DNA from 2 places in the Burkholderia sp. AW33-5 genome. Region 1 is predicted to be linked to the other one. Evidence: riboswitches for the same ligand, from Rfam matches in the RefSeq annotation. Region 1 holds a riboswitch; the other holds the start of a gene.

Region 1 (10,974 bases):
GACCGTCCGCGAGCGCGGACTTCGCGCTCGCAACGGTCAGCGAAGAGCCTGCTTCGAAGGCGCTCACGACGCCTGCTTGCCGGCGGCAAGTTGCTGGTTGCGCTGCGTCAGGAACTGGATCAGGCCGTCCACGCCGCTTTGCTGGATCTTCTCGTTGAACTGCTGCTGGTACGTCTGGATCAGCCACGCGCCGAGCACGTTCAGGTCATACACCTTCCAGCCATTCGCCGACTTGTACAGGCGATAGTCGATCTGCACCGGCTGGCCGTTGTTCATCGCGACCGTCTTCACGACCACGTCGGTGTCGGCCGGATCGGCGCGGAACGGCGGGTACTGGATCTGCTGGTCCGGCTTCAGCTGCGCGAGCGCGCCCGAATACGTGCGGATCAGCAGCAGCTTGAACTGCTCCTGAACCTGTTGCTGCTGCTCGGCCGATGCCGTGCGCCAGTTGCGCCCCATCGCGAGCTGCGTGGTGCGGCGGAAATCGGTGTACGGCAGGATGTCCTTGTTGACGATCGTAATGATGCGGTTGGTGTCGCCCTGCTTGATCGTCTGCTGCTTGACCTCGTCGAGGACCTGCTGCGTCGCCGTCTTGATCAGCGCCTGCGGGTTCGACTGGTCGACTTGCGCGTGAGCTGCGCTGCCGAACGAGAACAGCGCCGCGAAAACGGGGATCAGGAACAGTTTTTTCATCATAGTGACCTGCATGAAGAGTCGATGCGTAGGTTGGAGCCGGTAGCTTACGCGCAAGTTCGCGTGCGCCGCCGACTCAATCGTTTCCGGCTGTAACGAATGTAAATGGGTCAGTGCAGCTTGATGCTCGGGAAACGAATCCCGCCCGGAGCGGGCGGCGTCATCTGCATTGCCGGCACGTTCGTCGCGCTGGCCGGGTTCGGTGCTTCGGCACTGCCCGACGCCGGTGCGGCGACGGCTGCGCCCGATGCGCCGGCCGGCGCCGTCGCGCCGCCGACCGCGGCCGCACCCGCCGTTCCCGCCGCGCCGGCTGCCGCCGGTGCCGCGCCGTCGTCCGGCAGGTCGTACTTCGGCAGCGCGTCGTTGCTCGACGCCGTCGAGGCCTCGCCGCGCGCGTTGTCGATCAGCATCTGGCGGCGCTGCAGGTACGCGTTGCGCACGAACGAATACTTGTCGAGCGCCGCGGCATCCAGCACGTCGCCCGCGCCGAGCAGGTTCGCACGCGTGTTGACGAGGTTCACGCCGAACAAGCCCCAGCTCAGGCTGTCCGGCTTCACGTAGGTGAGCGGATTGCCCACGTAGTCGACGCCGAGGCCTGCCGTGTCGCGCAGCGTGCTCGGGCCGAGCAGCGGCAGCACGAGATACGGGCCCGACGGCATGCCGTAGCGGCCCATCGTGATCCCGAAGTCGGCCGTGTGCTTCGGCAGTTTCGCGATCGTCGCGACGTCGAACAGGCCGCCGACGCCGAACACCGTGTTGATCACGACGCGCATGATGTCGCCGACGCCGTCCGCGATTCGCAACTGCACGATGTTGTTCGCGGCGATGTAGACGTCGCCGATGTTCGAGAAGAAGTTCGTCACGCTGTCGCGCACCGGCTGCGGCACCACGTACTGGTAGCCCTTCGCGACCGGTTTCAGCGCGTACGTGTCGACCGTGTCGTTGAACTTGTACATCGACCGGTTGAAGCCTTCGAGCGGATCGCCCTTGGTCGGCGTCTGCACGGTCGCGCAACCGCTCAACGCGGCGACTGCCGCCACCGCGAGCGCGGCGTGCCTGATGCGGATCGTCTGCATGGTCATTACCCTCTTGTCTTTCTCTCGTGTGGTTATTGGGCGGTCGAACCGGACACCGCGGAGGCCGGCACCGCGACCGGCGCGGGTGCGGCCGGCGCGGCCGCGGCCCCCGATGCCGGCTTCGCGCCACCCGCGTCGGCTGCCTTGCTGTACAGGAACTGGCCGATCAGGTTCTCGAGCACGATCGCCGACTGCGTCATCGTGATCGTATCGCCCGCCTTCAGCATTTCGGTGTCGCCGCCCGGATCGAGGCCGATGTACTGCTCGCCGAGCAGGCCCGACGTCAGGATCTTCGCCGACGAATCCTTCGGGAACGGATACTGGCCGTCGATATCGATCGTCACCAGCGCCTGGTAGGTGTTGGTGTCGAAGGCGATCGACTTCACGCGGCCGACCACGACGCCCGAGCTCTTCACGGCGGCGCGCGGCTTCAGCCCGCCGATGTTGTCGAATTTCATCCGCACCGAGTAGGTCGGCTGAAACGACAGCGAGCTCATGTTGCCGACCTTGAGCGCCAGGAACAGCACCGCAAGGAACCCCACCACCACGAACAGGCCGACCCAGAAGTCGAGAGCAGTCTTTTTCATCGTCATCCCAAAATTTGGCTTGGCTGAGGCTTAGCTGAACATCAGCGCGGTCAGCAGGAAATCGAGGCCGAGTACGGCGAGCGACGCGAACACGACCGTCTTGGTCGTCGCGCGCGACACGCCCTCGGGCGTGGGCTTCGCTTCATACCCCTGAAACAGTGCAATGAAGGTCACGGCGAACCCGAACACGATGCTCTTGATCACGCCGTTGCCGACGTCGGCCCACACCTCGACCCCGCCCTGCATCTGTGACCAGAACGCGCCCGGATCGACGCCGATCAGCACGACCCCGACGAAATAACCGCCGAGCACGCCGACCGCGTTGAAGATCGCGGTGAGCAGCGGCATCGCGATGATGCCGGCCCACAGGCGCGGCGCGATCACCGTCTTGAGCGGATCGACGGCCATCATCTCGAGCGCGGTGAGCTGCTCGCCGGCCTTCATCAGGCCGATCTCGGCCGTGAGCGACGTGCCCGCGCGGCCCGCGAACAGCAGCGCGGTCACGACCGGGCCGAGCTCGCGCACCAGCGACAGCGCGACCAGCAGGCCGAGCGCCTGCTCGGACCCGTAGCGATTCAGCGTGTAATAGCCCTGCAGGCCGAGCACGAAGCCGACGAACAGGCCCGACACGGCAATGATCACGAACGAATAGTTGCCGAGGAAGTGGATCTGCTTCGTGACCAGCCGCGGCCGGCGCAGCAGCGGGAAGAATTCCAGCACGAGGCGCACGAACAGCCGCGTGCCGTAGCCCGCGCGCTCGAGGCCGCCGATGACGTAACGTCCGATCGCGCTGATCATGCGCGCCCTCCGCCGAGCCCGAAATCCGCAGCCAGCGGCGGGCTCGTGTAATGAAATTTGAACGGGCCGTCCGGCGCGCCGTCGATGAACTGGCGCACGCTCGGGTCGGTCGACGCGCGCAGCTCGTCGGGCGTGCCCTGCGCGAGCACGCCGCCATTGGCCAGAAAATACACGTAGTCGGCGATCGCGAACGATTCCGGCACGTCGTGCGTGACGAGGATCGACGTTGCGCCGAGCGCCTCGTTCAGCGTGCGGATCAGGTTCGCCGTGATGCCGAGCGAGATCGGATCGAGGCCCGCGAACGGTTCGTCGTACATGATGAGCTGCGGGTCGAGCGCGATCGCGCGCGCGAGCGCGATGCGGCGCGCCATCCCGCCCGACACCTCGGACGGCATCAGGTCGCGCGCGCCGCGCAGGCCGACCGCGTTGAGCTTCATCAGCACCAGGTCGCGGATCAGGTCTTCGGGCAGGTCGGTGTGTTCGCGCAGCGCGAACGCGACGTTCTCGAACACCGACATGTCGGTGAACAGCGCGCCGAACTGGAACAGCATGCCCATCTTGCGGCGCAGCGCGTACAGGCCGTCGCGCGTCTGCGCGCCGACGTCGGCGCCGTCGAACAGCACCTGGCCGCGGCGTGCGCGCACCAGGCCGCCGATCAGGCGCAGCACGGTCGTCTTGCCGCAACCCGACCCGCCCATGACGGCGACGACCTGGCCGCGCCCGAAGCGCATGTTCAGGTTCGACAGGACGAGGCGGTCGCCGTAGCCAAAGTCGACGTCGCGAAGTTCCAGCAGTGTCTCGGTAGGAGTGGGGCTCACGGAGCTGACAGTCCTTTTACGCAGAACGCCGAATTATAGGGCCTGCATTGGAATGATGTCGTGACGCCGTTCCGAGCCCTGCGGTCAATGATTGTCAAATTGTCGGGCAAAACATTGCTGCAACGCAACAATCGCCGCCCGATAATCGTCTGCGCCCGTGACCGCGCTGACCACCGCGACGCTGCCGACGCCCGTCGCCAGCACGTCCGGCAACGCGTCGAGCCCCACGCCGCCGATCGCGACGAGCGGCGCCCGCGCGCCCGCGAAGCGCGCATAGCGGGCAATCCGCGCGAGGCCTTGCGGCGGCGCCGCGACGGCCTTGGTCGCGGTCGCGTACACGGGGCCGAGCGCCAGATAGCTCGGGCGCTCGTGCAACGCGCGCAACATCTCGTAATAACCGTGACTCGACAGCCCGAGCCGCAGGCCGGCACGCGCGATCGCGGCCAGATCGGCCGTTTCCAGGTCCTCCTGACCCAGATGTACGCCGTACGCGCCTTCTTCTATCGTGATCTGCCAGTGATCGTTGATGAACACGCGCGCATCGGGATAACGGCGCCCCGCCGCGACCGCCCGTGCGACTTCCCGGCGCAACGCGTCCGGATCCGCGCCTTTCACGCGCAGTTGCACGGTTCGCACGCCGCACTCGAGCACGCGTTCGACCCATTCGGCGTCGGGGACGACCGGATAAAGGCCAAGTTGCGCGGGGCACGGCGGGAATGCGGGCTCGGGTGCCGAGGCCAGGCCGGCGACGCGCGGGAACCGCGCGGCATCGACCGGCCACGCATCGGCCCCGCGCGCTTCGTCGCCGTCGCGCCACGCGAGCGCGAGCACCAGCGCGTCGATCGGCGCGAAGCCGCAATCGAGGAACGCCGCGAGCGCCGCGATCCAGTCGTCGGCGAGCGGATGCGCGGCTTCCAGCGCGTGGCGCACGCCCGCGGCATGCAGCACCGCGCCGTGTTCGTCGAACTCGATCGCGACCGCGTCCGGCGACGCGGGGCGCGACGCAGCCGACGCGCGCGCCTGCGCGGCACGATCGCCGGCCGACACGATCAGCACGTCGCCGTCGGCCGGCACGTCGGGCGCCGCGACGCACAGCCGCCACGGCGTCGTGCCGGTCGGCCAGTCGCCCAGGCGGGCGCGAATCCGCTCGGCCGCTTCGGCCAGCTCGTCGGCCGGCGGCCAGAATGCATCGGCGAAGCGCACGCTCATGCGCCGCCCCCGTCCTGGTGCCAGAACGGCATCCCGACGACCGGCGTGCTCGCGTGCGCAGTCTCGCGCGCATCCATCGGCCCGGCGAGATAGGCCGCCCGGCCGGCCTCGACGCCTTGCGCGAACGCACGCGCCATGATTTCCGGATGCGTGGCCTGCGACACGGCCGTGTTCAGCAGCACGCCGTCGAAGCCCCACTCCATCACCTGGCATGCGTGCGACGGCACGCCGAGCCCGGCGTCGACGATCAGCGGCACGTCCGGCAGCCGCTCGCGCAGCACGCGCAGCCCGTACGGATTCACGACGCCCTTGCCGGTGCCGATCGGCGCGCCCCACGGCATCAGCGCCTCGCAACCGACGTCGAGCAGACGCCGGCCGATCACGAGATCCTCGGTGCAGTACGGCAGCACCTTGAAGCCGTCCTTGACCAGTTGCGCGGCCGCCTCGATCAGCCCGACCGGGTCGGGCTGCAGCGTGTAGTCGTCGCCGATCAGCTCGAGCTTGATCCAGTCGGTATCGAAGACCTCGCGCGCCATGTGCGCGGTCGTCACCGCTTCGGCGACGGTCTGGCAGCCCGCCGTGTTCGGCAACAGCGGCACCGCGTGACGCTTGAGCAGATCGAAGAAGCCGGCCTCGGCGGTGCCGCCGGTCATCTGGCGGCGCAGCGCGACCGTCACCATCCCGGGGCGCGACGCGGCAATCGAATCGGACAGCGACTGCAGCGACGGGTAGCGCGACGTGCCGAGCAGCACGCGGCTTGCGAAGGTTTCGCCGTACAGCGTCAGCGCGTCGGCGGAAGTGAGGGACGTCATGTCGTTTTCCTGGAAGAGCGGAGGGCGAACCGGCGGCGCTCAGCCGCCCGCGACGGGGTGCACGACGTCGAGCTTGTCGCCCGTCGCGAGCGCGCGCGCCGCATGCTGCGTGCGCGCGACGAAATTGCCGTTCAGCGCGACCGCGTACGGCGGACGCGCGCCGTACGCGGCGAGCGCGTCGGCCACCGTCGCGCCGTCGGGCAGCGTCAGCGTCTGTTGGTTGATCTGGATATCCATGAGGCTTGATCGAATTCGGTCGGCGGCGCGCGTCAGGCCGGCTGGCGCGCGTCGTCGCGGTGATGAAGGAGCGTCGGCCAGCGCGTGGCATCGCGCCATGCGGCGAACGCGTCGGCATCGGCGAATGCGCCGCCGAGCGCGGCTTGCGCGAACGCGACCGCCGCGTGCGCGACTTCCGGCGCGATCATGAAGCCGTGCCGGTACAGGCCGTTGACGGCCAGCGTCGTCGCGCCGTCCCAGATCACCGCCGGGCGGTGATCGGGCAACGTCGGGCGGCATTGCGCGTTCAGTTCGAGGATGCGCGCCTCGCCGAACGCCGGGTGCACGGAAAACGCCGCGCTCAGCAGTTCGAGCGCCGAGCGCACGCTGACGGGCGACATGTCCTCGCCCTCCACTTCGGTCGCGCCGATCACGTACAGGTCGTCCTGTTTCGGCGCGATGTACAACGGATAGCGCGGATGCAGCAGCCGCACGGGCCGCGTGAGCCCGATGCCCGGCGCGTGCACGCGCGCGACTTCGCCGCGGATGCCGCGCAGCGCGGGCAGCGCGGATTTCGCGCCGAGCCCGCGGCAATCGATCGTGAAATGCGCGTCGGGCCGGTTCGCGTCGTCGATCGTCGCGTGCCAGTGCAGCTCGACGCCGCGTTGCGCGAGGCCCGCCGCGAGTGCGCGCAGCGCCTGCCGGTTGTCGAGCTGTCCCTCGCGCGGCAGCATCAGGCCGCGCGCGAAGCGCCCCGCGAGCGCGGGCTCGGCCGCGTCGACCTGCGCGCCGGCCAGCGCGACGAAGCCACCGTCGAACAGCTCGGCCGGCGCGTTCGCGCGCACGCGCCGCTCGAACAGCGGCGCCTCGGCGCGATCCGCCTGATGCCAGACGACGAGCGTGCCGTGCTGCTGGAAGAACACAGGTTCGGGCAGTTCCGGGAGCCATTGCGGCCAGCGCGCGAGCGATGCCGCGCCGAGCTCGGTGATCAGCAGTTCGGCGCTCGCCGCCTCGGCGAGCGGCGCCAGCATCGCGGCCGCGACCCACGCGGCCGACTGCTCGCCGTCCGGGCCGCCGCGCTCGTACAGCGCGACGCGATGCCCGTCGCCCGCAAGCCGCCACGCGATCAGACGGCCGACGAGGCCGCCGCCGAGTACCGCGAAATCGGGCCGGGAAGCGTGGAGGTTCATCGCGCGCCCTCCTCGCGAACCGCGCGGGCGCGTGCGACGAACGTCGACGCGCGCGCACCGTCCCGTGCGGACGCACGCGACAGCGGATCGGGAACAGCGCAAAAGACTGAAGATTGAGCGGTCATCATTCCTTCCGTAACGCGCAACGCGCGTACCCAAAAGGACGAAACCGGCAGCAAAGGCCGGCCGGGCGGGACTCGGGCGCTGACCATGTGGGATGGCAGCCAGCGCGGCCCGGCGGGATCAGAAACTTCCCTCGCCGGTATTACCCGGATCGGGTGCGAAGGGTCTTTCTCAGCCTCGCCGCGTCGCCCGGAACTGTCCGTCGGCCGCGCTCGAAGCACCCCTGTTTCGTCGTCGGCCATTAGACCATAAAAGCGGAAAGCGCCGCAAACTGTCCCCCTTGCGGCAAATTCGCCGTCGCGTCGCGCCGCTCTGGCACAATGCCCGCAGGCCGGCCGCGCGAGCGGCCGGTTGCCGCGTCACCGCCGGCCTTAAGTGCCGTTTAAGACGCGCGGGTCACCATCCGGACGCCCGCCGTCAGTCGGCACTCCGTCCCGGCATACCGTATCGCGGCGCGCGTCCGGCTCCGCCCGGCACGCGCGCCGGCTACTCATCAGGAAGCACATGACCCAATCGATCGATCCCGTCCGCTCCGCCTCCGACGCGCCGCAGGACGAGCGCCCGGTATCCGCGTGGAGCCTCATCAAGCCCTACTGGGTGTCGTCCGAATGGAAAATCGCGTGGGGGCTGCTGGTCACGATCATCGCGATCAATCTCTGCGTGGTCTGGATCAACGTCAAGCTGAACAAGTGGAACGTGGGGTTCTACAACGCGCTGCAGTCGAAGAACGTTCAAGACTTCCCCGGTCTGCTGATGCAGTTCTCGGCATTCGCGTTCGCATTCATCATCCTCGCCGTCTACGGCCGCTATCTGCGCCAGATGCTCGGGTTCCGCTGGCGCCAGTGGCTCACCGACCGCTTCCTCGGCCAATGGCTCGGCGATCGCGCGTTCTATCGGATCGAGCGCGACCGCCTCGCCGACAACCCCGACCAGCGGATCACCGACGACCTCCAGTCGTTCGCGACGGCCACGCTCACGTTGTCGCTCGACCTGCTGTCGACGGTCGTCACGCTCGTGTCGTTCATCACGATCCTGTGGTCGCTCGCGGGCGCGCTGACGATCACGCTCGGCGCGACGCCTGTCGCCATTCCCGGGTACATGGTTTGGGCGGCCGCGCTGTATGCGGTGGTCGGCTCGCTGATCATCCAGAAGGTCGGCCACCCGCTCGTGTCGATCAACTACCAGCAACAGCGCGTCGAGGCGGACTTCCGCTTCGGCTTGATCCGCGTGCGCGAGAACGCCGAGCAGATCGCGTTCTACGACGGCGAGAAAACCGAGATCGGCACCGCGCAGACGCTGTTCACGCGCATTCGCGACAACTGGTGGCGCGTGATGAAGTACACGAAGCGCCTCACGTTCGTCACGGCCTTTTACAGTCAGATCGCGATCATCTTTCCGCTCGTCGTCGCGGCGCCGCGCTATTTCGCGGGCGCGTTCTCGTTCGGCGTGCTGATGCAGATTGCGTCCGCGTTCGGCACCGTCAGCGATTCGTTCTCGTGGTTCATCAACAGTTACTCGACCCTCGTCGAATGGCGCGCGACCGTCAACCGTCTGCGTGAATTCAAGCGCGTGATGGGCACGTCGCACCTGAAGGAAAGCCTGTCGCCCGCGACCGAGCACGGCGGCATCAACCTGCACTACGTCGATGCCGCGAAGCTGTCGACGTCGTCGCTGAAGCTCGCGCTGCCGAACGGCAACGCGCTCGCGAACATCGGCAACGTGACGATCGAGCCCGGCTCGCGCTGGCTCGTGGTCGGCAAGTCGGGTTCCGGCAAGAGCACGTTCATGCGCGCGCTCGCGGGCCTGTGGCCGTTCGGCGACGGGGCGATCGACGCGCCGGTCGGCGCGCGGATGATGTTCGTGCCGCAAACCAGCTACTTGCCGATCGGCACGCTGAAGGCCGCGCTCACCTATCCGGCCGCGCCCGACGCGTTCACCGACGACGCGTGCCGCGACGCGCTGCGCGCGTGCCGCCTGGAAGACTACGTCGGCCGCCTCGACGAAACCGGCCACTGGACGCGCGTGCTGTCGCCGGGCGAACAGCAGCGTCTGGCCGGCGCGCGCGTGCTGCTGCACAAGCCCGACTTCCTGTTCCTCGACGAAGCGACGAGCGCGCTCGACGCCGACAACGAAGCGCGGCTCTATCACCTGCTCGCCGAACGGCTGCCGAAAGCCGCGATTGTCAGCATCGCGCATCGCGAATCGCTGGCCGCGTTCCACGTCGGCACGATCAACGTCGAACGTGTGAACGACAGCGACAAGGTCGCCGCGTAACCGAAACAAAAAGGCCGGCGCATACCGCGCCGGCCTTGTTCTCTTCCTCGTCCCGCCCGCCTTCCCGCTACACCCGCCCGACGGGCACCGACACGATCGGCACATGCGACACGCCGTCGTGCGACAGCCGGCTTTCAAACAACGTCAGCGCGACGAAACGCAGCGCGACCGGCCGCCCGGTCGCACCGCCGTGCGCGGGCTGCCCGTCCGCGTCGCGCGGCAGCCGCGCGAGCGTGACGTGCGGCCTGAACGGCCGGCGGTCGGCCGGCACGCCCAGTTCGAGCAGCAGCGCGGACAAGTCGGCATTCAGCGCCGCACAGGCGGGATCGGGCGCGAGTTCCGCGACGATCAGTCTCGCGCGCGGCAGGCTCGGCCACCACGCAATCCGCTCGACCGGCTGCATCGGCAGCGCATGCGCGGCCGCGAGCGCCGGCAGGCGTGCGGCCAGCGCGTCGCAACGCGCGCGTTCGATCGCGCCGATGAACGCGAGCGTCACGTGCAGTTGCGCGGGCAGCGTGCGCCGCGCGCCTCGGGTGACCGGCAGCGCGTGCAGCGCGTCGCGCGATGCCGCATCGGGCATCAGCGCGACGAACGCACGGAGCCGGTCGCCGTTCATGACTCGCGCACCGCCACGCGCGCCTCGGCCACCGCATCGGCCGACACCGGACGCTGCGGCAGCGGGCCGTGCTCGCCCCACACGTCGGCCGGCAGCACGCGCGCGAGCTCGGGAATCGTGTTGCGCGTGAACACCGGATCGGCAATACCCTCCGCGCGCTGGCGGCGATAGTCGCGCCACGCGGCATGCGCATACTTGCCGAGCGCGAGGATCGCGACCAGGTTGATGATCGCCATCAGCCCCATGCTCGTATCGGCCATCGCCCATACGAGCGGCAGTTGCCCGACGCTGCCGAACATCACCATGCCGAGCACCGCGATGCGGAACAGCGGCAGCACGCCGCGCCGCTTCGTGATGAAGTCGACGTTGCCTTCCGCGTAGGCGTAATTGCCGATCACCGACGAGTACGCGAAGAAGAAGATCGCAACGGCCATGTAGATGCCGCCCCAGTCGCCGACGTGGCTCGCGATCGCGCGCTGCGTGAGCGCCGCGCCCTCCATGCCGGCGCCGAGTTCGTACTGGCCCGACAGCAGGATCACGAACGCGGTCGCGCTGCAGATCA
Region 2 (10,974 bases), on a different contig from region 1:
AGCCGGCCGAGGCCGAGAACATGAAGCTGCGCTCCGAGCTGATGATCGCGCTCAAGCAGCGCATCGCGCAGCTCGAACTCAGCCAGGCCCAGGCCGCGAAACAGCTTGGCGTCACGCAGCCGCGCGTGTCCGATCTGCTGCGCGGCAAGATCAACCTGTTCGGGCTCGACGCGCTCGTCAACATGGCGGCGGCGGTCGGCCTGCGCGTCGATCTGCAAGTGCGCGAATCCGCGTGACGCACCCGTGAAGCACGGCGGGCGCGGCCGCGCCCCGCCGCTCACGATCCGCCGAACCAGTTGTAGCCCTGATCGACCCAGTAGCCGCCCGGGTAGGTATCGGTCACGAAGATTTCCATGATGTGCTTCGGATTCTTGTAGCCGAGCTTGGTCGGCATCCGCAGCTTCATCGGAAAGCCGAATTCGGGCGGCAGGCGGCGGCCGTCGTAGTCGAATGCGAGCAGCGTTTGCGGATGCAGCGCGGTCGGCATGTCGATGCTTTCGTAGTAATCGTCCGCGCATTTGAAGCCGACGTATTTCGCGTGCGTATCGGCGCCGACGCGTGCCAGAAACGCGCCGAACGGCGTGCCGCCCCAGCGGCCGATCGCGCTCCACCCTTCCACGCAGATGTGCCGCGTGATCTGCTCCGCGTGCGGCAGCGCATACAGCTCGTCGAGCGTCCACACGCGCTTGCCCGTCACCCGGCCCGACAGCACGAGCCGGTACGTCGATGCGTCGACGTGCGGCACGTCGTCGATGCCGTAATACGCGTTGAACGGGAACGGCCGCGTGATGTCGGCCTCGGTATAGGTCGGCGCGAGCCGCTCGCCGCTGAACAGCCAGGCCTGCACGCGATCGTTCATGCGCGACACCTTCTCGAGGAACGCGTTGACCGATGCGTCGTCCTGCAGCGTGCAGCCGGTCAGCATCGTCAGGCCGCCGAGCGTCAGCACGCGCCGGTTGAAGAGGCGCCGCGACGGCATCTCGAGTTCGCGGCGCACGTCGAGCTCGAGCGACTTGCGGTCGAGTGTCCAGCTCGGCCGACCGCGGTTGTTTCCGGATTCCGACATGATGAGTTCCTTCGCCCGCGGCGTGCGGGTCAGCGGCCGCGCAGCATCGCGAGCAGCGAGCGCGGCACCAGCAGCGCCATCGCGACGTGTACGACGAAAAACGCGACGAGCAGCGACATTGCCCAGAAGTGCACGACGCGCGCGTTGTCGTAACCGCCGAACAGCTCGCGCAGCAGCGGAAACTGCACGGACTTCCAGATCGTGAGCCCCGACAGCACCAGCACGATCAGATCGACGATCGCGGTCAGGTACGCGGCACGCTGCACCGCGTTGTAGACGCTCAGGTCGTCGTGCGACAACCGGCCGCCCAGCGCCGCGCGCACGTCGCGCCATATCGACGCCGGCGTGACCGGAAGCATCTTGCGCGCGAGGCGGCCCGTCGCGATCGACATCGCGAGGTAGAACAGCCCGTTGCCGACCAGCAGCCACATCGCCGCGAAATGCCATTGGAGCGCACCGCCCAGCCAGCCGCCGAGCGTGATGCCGTGCGCGAACGTGAACGGCGGATAGATCGGCGACGCATCGTAGATGCGCCAGCCGGACAGTGCCATCAGGATCGCCGCGAGCGCGTTGAGCCAGTGGCTCACACGCACCCACAGCGGATGAATCTTGCGCGCGGGCGGCGTGGCAGCCGTGCGCCCGGCAGCGGGAACGGTTTGCATGGTGAAGACTCCCGGAACGTAGCGGCGGTGCGCGATGCGCGGGCGGCCTCGTGTACCGCACGCGCGGGCCGCGCCCCGCCCGCGTCGGTCAGTTCGACGGCGCCATCTTGTCGCCCGACGTCGACTTGCCCATCGCGTCGTGCGACATCGCGTCCTTCTTCATCGCGTGCTTCTTCATGGCGTCTTTCTTCATCGCGCCGTCCTTCGCCATCGCGTCGTGGCCCATCGCATCCTTCGACATCGACGCACCTTCCTTCGACATCGCGTCGTTCTGCGCATACGCACCCGTTGCGGCCATGGCGAAACCGGCGACACAGGCTGCGATCAGTACTTTTTTCATGACATCTCTCCGAAACATGGGTTTGAGGAGCCGAATAGACGGAGGACGTCGCGGGATATGACAGTCGTTTCGAGAATTTTTTTTCAGGGGCTGCCGAAACCGCTGCAATGCTGCACCGCGCCGTCATCGTCAGCCGGGCCGCAGGGCCGTGCGGCGGTGTCATGCATCGCGGCTTGCGCGGCGGGCGCGCCACCCGCATTGCTGCAACTGCACCGCGGCCACCGGTCTGCCACCGGTTGAAACCGCCGCGAAGCCAGTGTATCGTGTGCGCTGCTAACGCGGGGGTCCTGCAATGCGTTCGGTCAAACAACCGGCATTGCGGGTGAGAAATACCCTTTGAACCTGATCTGGATAATGCCAGCGCAGGGAAGCGTACGGATTTCGCCGCCATCCTTCTGACGAAATCCGCCGCCTCACCAAGCCTCGTCTCCTGCTTAGCTCGAGCCCCACATTCGTCAAGGGCTCCGGGCAAGCGCCGTGGCGCCTGTCCGGCGCTCACACAGGAGATTGCATGAACGCCAATCCGAAGTTTCTGTCCGCGGACGCCCACGTCGACGCCGCCGCCGTCGCCCCGCTGCCCAATTCGCGAAAGGTTTATGTAACCGGCTCGCAGCCCGACATCCGCGTGCCGATGCGTGAAATCACGCAGGCCGACACCCCGACCGGCTTCGGCGGCGAAAAGAACCCGCCGATCTACGTGTACGACACGTCGGGCCCCTACACCGATCCGGACGCGAAGATCGACATCCGCGCCGGCCTGCCGGCACTGCGCCAGCGCTGGATCGAAGCGCGCGGCGACACCGAGGTGCTCGACGGCCTGTCGAGCCGGTACGGCCTCGAGCGCGCGGCCGACCCGGCCACCGCCGACCTGCGTTTCCCGGGCCTGCACCGCAACCCGCGCCGCGCGCAAGCCGGCAAGAACGTCACGCAGATGCACTACGCGCGCCAGGGCATCATCACGCCGGAAATGGAATACATCGCGATCCGCGAGAACCAGCGCCGCGCCGAGTACATCGAGAGCCTCAAGTCGAGCGGCCCGAACGGCGCAAAGCTCGCCGCGATGATGGGCCGCCAGCACCCGGGCCAGGCGTTCGGCGCCGCGGCCTTCGGCGCGAACGCACTCGCCGAGATCACCCCCGAGTTCGTGCGCGAGGAAGTCGCGCGCGGCCGCGCGATCATCCCCGCGAACATCAACCACCCGGAATCCGAGCCGATGATCATCGGCCGCAACTTCCTCGTGAAGATCAACGCGAACATCGGCAACTCGGCCGTCACGTCGTCGATCGGCGAGGAAGTCGACAAGATGACGTGGGCGATCCGCTGGGGCGGCGACACGGTGATGGACCTGTCGACCGGCAAGCACATCCATGAAACGCGCGAGTGGATCATCCGCAACAGCCCGGTGCCGATCGGCACGGTGCCGATCTACCAGGCGCTCGAAAAGGTCAACGGCAAGGCCGAGGACCTGACCTGGGAAATCTTCCGCGACACGCTGATCGAACAGGCCGAGCAAGGCGTCGACTACTTCACGATCCACGCGGGCGTGCGCCTGCAGTACGTGCCGCTCACGGCGAACCGGATGACGGGCATCGTGTCGCGCGGCGGCTCGATCATGGCGAAGTGGTGCCTCGCGCATCACAAGGAGAGCTTCCTGTACGAGCACTTCGAAGAGATCTGCGAGATCATGAAGGCGTACGACGTGAGCTTCTCGCTCGGCGACGGCCTGCGTCCCGGCTCGATCTACGACGCGAACGACGAAGCGCAGCTCGGCGAACTGAAGACGCTCGGCGAGCTCACGCAAATCGCGTGGAAGCACGACGTGCAGGTGATGATCGAAGGCCCCGGCCACGTGCCGATGCAGCTGATCAAGGAGAACATGGATCTCCAGCTCGACTGGTGCAAGGAAGCGCCGTTCTACACGCTCGGGCCGCTGACCACCGACATCGCACCGGGCTACGACCACATCACGTCGGGCATCGGCGCCGCGATGATCGGCTGGTTCGGCACCGCGATGCTGTGCTACGTGACGCCGAAGGAGCACCTCGGGCTGCCGAACAAGGACGACGTGAAGGAAGGGATCATCACGTACAAGCTCGCCGCGCACGCGGCCGACCTGGCCAAGGGTCACCCCGGCGCGCAGGTGCGCGACAACGCGCTGTCGAAGGCGCGTTTCGAGTTCCGCTGGGAAGACCAGTTCAACATCGGCCTCGATCCGGACAAGGCGCGCGAATTCCACGACGAGACGCTGCCGAAGGATTCGGCGAAGGTCGCGCACTTCTGCTCGATGTGCGGCCCGCACTTCTGCTCGATGAAGATCACGCAGGACGTGCGCGAGTTCGCGGCACAGCAAGGCGTGTCGGAAACCGAGGCGCTGAAGAAGGGGATGGAGGTCAAGGCGGTCGAGTTCGTGAAGACCGGCGCCGAGATTTATCACCGCCAGTAAGTCGGCAAGCGAACGCGGCGGTCCGCGCGGACCGCTTCGCTTCGTGACGCACGGCAGGAAGCCCGCTTTCGAGCGGGCTTTTTTTGCCTTCGCGCGCATGCCGTGTGCCTGCCGGCGCAAGCGAAACAATTGATTACGAAACCGCTCGAGCCTTAACAAGTCCTTACAGCAGCGCCACGGGGCGACGCGTAGATTGGATTCATGCGCGGCCGTCCGGCGGCCGCGCGACCTCCGTTCACTACCACAAGGACAGCGATCATGAACCAATCGATTCGGCGTTTTGGGGTATGCGCGCTGCTCGTCGCGACGGTGGCCAGCCTTTCGGCCTGCGATTCGATGACGCGGCGCCAGCGCGATACCGCGATCGGTGCGGGTGTCGGCGGCGTCGCCGGCGCGGCGATCGGCGGCAACGCGCTGTCGACGCTGGGCGGCGCGGCAGCCGGCGGTATCATCGGCAACCAGGTCGGCAAATAAGCCGACCGGCTTACCCGGCTGCCGCGCGACGCGCGGCAAGTTCCGGCCTGACGGCGTTTCCGCACTGCGGAAGCGCCGTTTTTCATATGCGGCGCCGCAACACGCCGCAGCGGCCCGGAAATGATCCGTTACCGTTTAGCGCACCTTGTCATCGCCGCGCGGCCTAAGCTTAAGCATCTGCCGATTGCCGGCTCCGCCGGAGAGACATCATGAACAGGACCCTCGTCGCCGCGGCGCTCGCGTGCACGACGCTCGCCGGCTGTTACTACCCTTACGGCTACTATCCGTCCGGCTATTACACGGCGGCGCCCGTGCAGCCCGCGCCCGTCTATGTCGATCCGGGCCCGGCGTACTACTATCCGGCGCCCGCCTATGCCCCGGCCTGGGGCGGTTACTGGGGGCCCGCGGTGTCGCTCAATTTCGGCTTCGGCGGACGCGGCGGCTGGCACCATCACTGAACGATCGCGCCGGCCGGTTCGTGACGGAGGCGAGCGGATTTCCCGGTTCTTGCCGGTTCTTGCCATTTCATCCGATCGTGAAACGACGGCACGGGAACGCGGTGTAAGATTCCTCGCATCCCGTCCCCTCGCCCGCCACGCTCAATGTCGCCCAAGAACGCCTTTCTGCTGACCGTCCTCGCTGCCCTGTGGGGCGCGTCGTTCCTGTTCATCCGGATCGGCGTCGCCGACTTCGGTGTCGCGCCGCTGATGGCGCTGCGCGTGGGCATCGGCGCGCTGTTTCTCGCAGGATTCGCGCTGACGCGCTTCAGGCCCGCCGAGCTTGGCGCGCAGCTGCGCCGTCGCGCGTGGCCGTTGTTCGTCGTTGGCGCGCTGAACTCGGGCATCCCGTTCTGCCTGTTCGCGTTCGCCGAACTGACGCTGTCGGCCGGCGTGACGTCGGTGATCAACGCAACGACGCCGCTGTGGGGCGCGCTCGTCGCCTATCTGTGGCTGAAGGACAAGCTGTCGCTGCCGCGCGCACTCGGCCTCGTGATCGGCTTTGCCGGCGTCCTCACGCTCGTGTGGGATCAGATCGCGAACGCGCACGGCAGCACCGGCGCCAACGCGACCGCGCTCGCCGCCGCCGCCGCGCTCGGCGCGACGCTGCTGTACGGCATCGCGGCCAACTACACGAAGCGCACGCTCAGCGGCGTCGATCCGCTCGTCAACGCGACCGGCAGCATGATCGGCTCGACCGTGCTGCTGGCGCCGTTCGCGATCGCGACCTGGCCCGCCGCAGCCGTCAGCGCGCATGCGTGGGGCGCCGTGCTCGCGCTCGGCATCGCCTGCACGGGCATCGCGTATTTCATCTTCTTCCACCTGATCGCGCACATCGGCCCGGCCCGCGCGATTACCGTGACGTTCGTGATCCCGGTGTTCGGCCTGCTGTGGGGCGCGCTGTTCCTCAGCGAACACGTATCGCTCGTGATGATCGAAGGTTGCGCGATCGTGCTCGTCGGCACCGCGCTCGCCACCGGCGTGATCAAGCGGATTCCCGGGCTGCGCCCGCGCGGCGGCGAAGCGGCCTGAGCGGCAGACGGGGCCGGCACCCCGCCGGTGTGGGTTGCGTGCGACACGCCGGCCGCCAATCCGCGAGCGCCGCAGGTCGACCGATTCGAGTTTCGCCTGATGGCGATGCAACCGCCCGGCTTTGCCGCTGTGCCGCATTCTTCGCACGCGATGCATGCGGCACACGCGGCATATTTGGAGCCGTCGCCGCACACACGGCCCGGTGGCCCTTGCGTGTCACGCGCCGGACGGACGACCCCTTCCAGCCGTCGGTGTAGCGTTTGCGTCTGGAGTTACCCTGATACGCGCGCCGCGCCATTCCCGTTACACTCGGATCACTCATCCGCAGAAGGCGGTTACGATGCACCACGTTCTTTCGCGTCCACCTGCGCGTGCGACGGCTTCTGCGTGGCGCGCACGATACCGCCCCCCGATCGCCCCAGGGCACCGTTGACATGAAGCCCTCCCGCGACCTCTCGCTCGACTCCCTGCTCGAACGCCTCACGCCGACGCCCAGCGGCTGGATCGCCACGTATCGCGAGACGACGCTGCGCAGCGTGTTTCAACCGGTGCTGTCGATCACGCACAAGCGCGTGGTCGGCTACGAAGCGCTGCTGCGCGTCGTGGACGAGAACGGCGCGCTGGTTTCGCCGGTCGCGCTATTCGACAAGACGCGTGCCGCTGCCGACGCGTTGCTGCTCGACCGGCTCGCCCGCTGCCTGCATACGGCCAACTTCGTCGCGCAAGGCATCGGCGACGGCTGGCTGTTCCTGAACGTGACGCCGCGCGTGCTCGATTCCGGCCTCGTGCAGCGCGAATTCGTCGAGGCGCTGTGCCGTCATTTCGCGCTGCCGCCGAACCGCATCGTGCTGGAAGTCGTCGAGCAGCCGGCGCGCGATGAAGCCGCGCTCGCCCGCACGATCGACATGATCCAGCACCGGGACTTCCTGATCGCGATCGACGATTTCGGCACCGGGTTCTCCAATTTCGACCGCGTGTGGCGCGCACGGCCCGATATCGTCAAGCTCGATCGATCGCTCGTCGAACGCGCGAACGCGTCGGCCGACGATCGCCGCATCATGCATCACCTGGTATCGATGCTCCATCAGGCCGGCGCGATGGTGCTCGCCGAGGGTGTCGAAAGCGACGACGCGCTGCAGACGCTGATGGAGGCCGATATCGATTTCGTCCAGGGCTTCCAGTTCGGCCAGCCCGATGCATCGATCGCGCACGCGAGCGCCGCGGCGCCCGCGATGCTCGACGCCGCGTGGCAACGCTACATCGCCCACCGGCATACGCCGGCGATCGCCGAGCAGCCGGGCTTCGATGCGATCGAGCGGCTCGTGCTCGCCGGCGCGGCCGCGTTTTCCGCGAGCGGCAGCCTGCAGGACGCCGCGCAGCGCGTATTCGTGGTGCCGGCCGCACGCCGGGTGTTCGTCACGGACGAGATCGGCGAACAGTTCCTGCCGTCGATCGGCGCGCGTCCCGAGGACGGCCAGACGAGCGGTACGCGACTCTCGCCGCTGTTCCCGGAGACGCACAGCAACTGGTCGCGGCGCCCGTACTTCCAGCGCGCGATCGCGGCGCCCGGGCGCGTCGCGCTCATGGGCCCGCACTTCTCGCTGACCGAAGGCCGCGATTGCTACACGGCAGCCGTCGCGATTCGCGCGCAAAACCGTCTCGTCGTGTTCTGCGTCGACTTCGTGCTCGACAGCGCGGGCACCGTGATGCGGTAGCACATACGGCGGCACGACGCCGCCCGCCATGCAGGCTGGCCGGCGATTCGTTTCGTCAGTCGATCACCTTCCCTCTTCCGGACTTCACCACGCTGCGGCGCGACTTGTGTTCGAGCCGCCGCTCCTTCGATGCGCGTGTCGGCCGTGTCGCGACCCGCGCACGCGGCGTGAACGCGACGCTGCCGATCAACGCATCGAGCCGCGCGAGTGCTGCCTCGCGGTTTTTCTCCTGGGTGCGGTATTCCTGCGACTTGATCACGACGATGCCGTCGCGCGTGATGCGCTGGTCGGACAGCGCGAGAAGCCGTTCCTTGATGACGGGCGGCAGCGACGACGCGCGGATGTCGAAACGCAGGTGAATCGCGCTCGACACCTTGTTGACGTTCTGGCCGCCGGCGCCCTGCGCGCGCACGGCGGTCCATTCGACTTCGGCCGGATCGAGCTTGTAGCGGATCATCATCGCGACGTCTCCTTGCGGCGCCGCGCGAGCGCCTCGTCGACGCGGGCCGCCAGGCCCGAATCGCGTTGCGTCCGTGTCGCGACCGCCTGCGCCAGCACGCGCCGCGGGCCGATCACCTGCACGCGCGTGCGCGCACGCGTGACCGCGGTGTAGACGAGTTCGCGCGTGAGCACACGGCCGAACGATGCCGGCAGCACGAGCGCGGCCTCGTCGAATTCGGAGCCCTGCGACTTGTGGACGGTCAGCGCGAACGCCGTTTCATGCGGCGGCAGCGCCGCGGGCGACACGGCGCGCGCGGTGCCGTCCGCGCGGCGGAACCATACGCGCAGCACGCCCTGCGCGTCCGGCAACGCGATGCCGATGTCGCCGTTGAACAGCCCGAGCGCATAGTCGTTGCGCGTCACCATGATCGGCCGCCCGGTGAACCAGTGTGCGCCGACCGCGAGCGGCACGCGCGCGGCATGCCGCACGTGCGTGGCCACCAGCGCATTGACGTGCTCGGCGCCACGCGATCCCGTGCGCGTCGCGCAGAGGATCCGGAAGCGGTTGAGCGCATCGAACAACGGCAGCGGATCGGGCTCCGGCCCGGACAACGCGGTGCGCAACGCATCGAGGTACGCGCCGAACCGGCGCGCGAGCCGCTCGACCGTCGACGCCGCAAGCGTCTCGCCCGCATCGTCGTGAAACGACGCGGCAGCGGCATCGTCGGCCGGCAACACGTCGAGCGTGCCCTGCACGTCGCCGCGGCGGATCGCGAGCGACAGGCGGCCGATCGGCGAATCGAGACCGAAACGGTAATTGCGTTCGAGCCACACGACGCAGTCTGCGAGCGGTGCGGGTGACGCGGCCGCGATGTCGTCGGCTTGCGTTGCAACAGTCGACACGCGTGTTGCCGAACCTCCCGCGTGGGCCGGATCGAACGGCGCGAGCTCGACGGCGTCGAGCCACGCGAGTTCGTCGACCTCGATCCACGCGGAATCGGTGGCCGCAGATGCGCTATCAAGGTCCGTCGATGCAGGTGACGACGGAGCGACCAGCGGCACCGCGTCAGCCGGGGAAACCGCTTCGTCCTGCGGGTCATCGTCGAACAGCGACGCCTGGCGCGTATCCACGTTGCGCCGTGCCGGCGGCTTGCGCGCCGCGCTCGCCGACGATGACGCGGAAGCCCGGGCCGGGGCTTGAGCTGCAACAGCAACCGCCCCCGCCACTTCGCCGTCCGGCACCGGCAACGCCGCGACGAATGCCGCTTCGTCGATCCCGAGCGCATCCGCGATGCGCGTGCGCGCAGCGGCGGTGAACGTCGGCCGCGCGCTGAGTTCGGCGAACACGGCGCCGGCTTCGACCGCGGCAAGCTGATCCTTGTCGCCGAGCAGCACGAGCCGTGCACCCGGCGCAAGCGCATCGAGCAGATGCGCGGCGAGCGCGACGTCGATCATCGACGCCTCGTCGACCACGATCAGGTCGTACGGCAACGGATTGTCGCGATGATGGCGGAAGCCCGCCGCCCCGCCACCGCCGAGCAGGCGATGCAGTGTGTACGACGTGTCGGGCAGGCGCGCGGCAAGTTCCGGCGGCAGGTCGCCCGCCCGTGCGTGCAGCGCTTCCTGCATCCGCTGCGCGGCCTTGCCGGTCGGCGCCGCCAGCGCGATGCGCAACCCCGGATGCGCGTCGAGCAGACAAGCCAGCACGCCGACGACGGTTGTCGTCTTGCCGGTGCCGGGGCCGCCGCTGACGATCGTCACGCGTCCTGTCAGCGCAACGATCGCCGCGACGCGCTGCCAGTCCACTTCGCCCGTCGCGGGCCCGAAGTAACGCGCGAGACTGTCGCGCAACCGGTCGGGCGACAGCACGTCGCCCGGTGCGGCGACGCCGGCCTGCGCGACGAGCGCATCGGCGAGCCGCCGTTCGTAGTCGAAATATCGCGACAGATACAGATGGTCGTGCCGGTCGACGATCAGCGGCCGCTCGTCGCCGCGCGCGAGCGTGCCGAACGCCACCACGCCGCTCGCGGCAAGCGCCGCGCGCACGTCGTCGACCGGTTCCTCGTAGCGCTGCGCGAGCGCGCCAAGCGACACGCATACGTGGCCGCCCGCGGTCGCCCGGCTCGTCGCGAACGCGGCACGCGCCGCCCAGCGCGCAGCCGCGGCCGGCGCACCCGCACGGCGCGACAGGTCGCCGATGCGTCGCGCGAACCCTTCCGCGAGCGCGATGCCGAAATCAGCCGGCTCGGGCAGGCGCGCGACGAGGCCGCCGGTGAATTCGAGCGTATCGTCGGACACGTTCAT

The links. Region 1 has a riboswitch for thiamine pyrophosphate ahead of ACV22V_RS29355 (FAD-dependent oxidoreductase). Riboswitches for the same ligand answer to the same signal wherever they lie in the genome.
Region 2: it holds a riboswitch for thiamine pyrophosphate, as region 1 does, so the genes downstream of both, thiC (phosphomethylpyrimidine synthase ThiC) here and ACV22V_RS29355 (FAD-dependent oxidoreductase) in region 1, are expected to answer to the same signal.

What each region holds. Positions count from the first base shown of each region.
Region 1 is NZ_JBSAXA010000030.1:24,353-35,326, reverse strand. It holds gene ACV22V_RS29400 (STAS domain-containing protein) at 1-67, opposite strand, end outside; gene ACV22V_RS29395 (MlaC/ttg2D family ABC transporter substrate-binding protein) at 64-693, opposite strand; gene ACV22V_RS29390 (MlaA family lipoprotein) at 804-1,769, opposite strand; gene mlaD (outer membrane lipid asymmetry maintenance protein MlaD) at 1,802-2,362, opposite strand; gene mlaE (lipid asymmetry maintenance ABC transporter permease subunit MlaE) at 2,387-3,154, opposite strand; gene ACV22V_RS29375 (ABC transporter ATP-binding protein) at 3,151-3,972, opposite strand; gene thiE (thiamine phosphate synthase) at 4,057-5,181, opposite strand; gene ACV22V_RS29365 (thiazole synthase) at 5,178-5,993, opposite strand; gene thiS (sulfur carrier protein ThiS) at 6,033-6,230, opposite strand; gene ACV22V_RS29355 (FAD-dependent oxidoreductase) at 6,263-7,399, opposite strand; TPP riboswitch at 7,634-7,757, opposite strand; gene ACV22V_RS29350 (ABC transporter ATP-binding protein/permease) at 8,027-9,796, shown strand; gene thpR (RNA 2',3'-cyclic phosphodiesterase) at 9,864-10,412, opposite strand; gene ACV22V_RS29340 (alanine/glycine:cation symporter family protein) at 10,409-10,974, opposite strand, start outside.
Region 2 is NZ_JBSAXA010000015.1:89,350-100,323, forward strand. It holds gene ACV22V_RS22630 (helix-turn-helix domain-containing protein) at 1-236, shown strand, start outside; gene ACV22V_RS22635 (molybdopterin-dependent oxidoreductase) at 278-1,066, opposite strand; gene ACV22V_RS22640 (cytochrome b/b6 domain-containing protein) at 1,096-1,728, opposite strand; gene ACV22V_RS22645 (pentapeptide MXKDX repeat protein) at 1,817-2,068, opposite strand; TPP riboswitch at 2,339-2,455, shown strand; gene thiC (phosphomethylpyrimidine synthase ThiC) at 2,580-4,511, shown strand; gene ACV22V_RS22655 (glycine zipper 2TM domain-containing protein) at 4,770-4,985, shown strand; gene ACV22V_RS22660 (hypothetical protein) at 5,195-5,443, shown strand; gene ACV22V_RS22665 (DMT family transporter) at 5,588-6,514, shown strand; gene ACV22V_RS22670 (EAL domain-containing protein) at 6,949-8,229, shown strand; gene arfB (alternative ribosome rescue aminoacyl-tRNA hydrolase ArfB) at 8,285-8,689, opposite strand; gene ACV22V_RS22680 (AAA family ATPase) at 8,686-10,974, opposite strand; gene recB (exodeoxyribonuclease V subunit beta) at 10,971-10,974, opposite strand, start outside.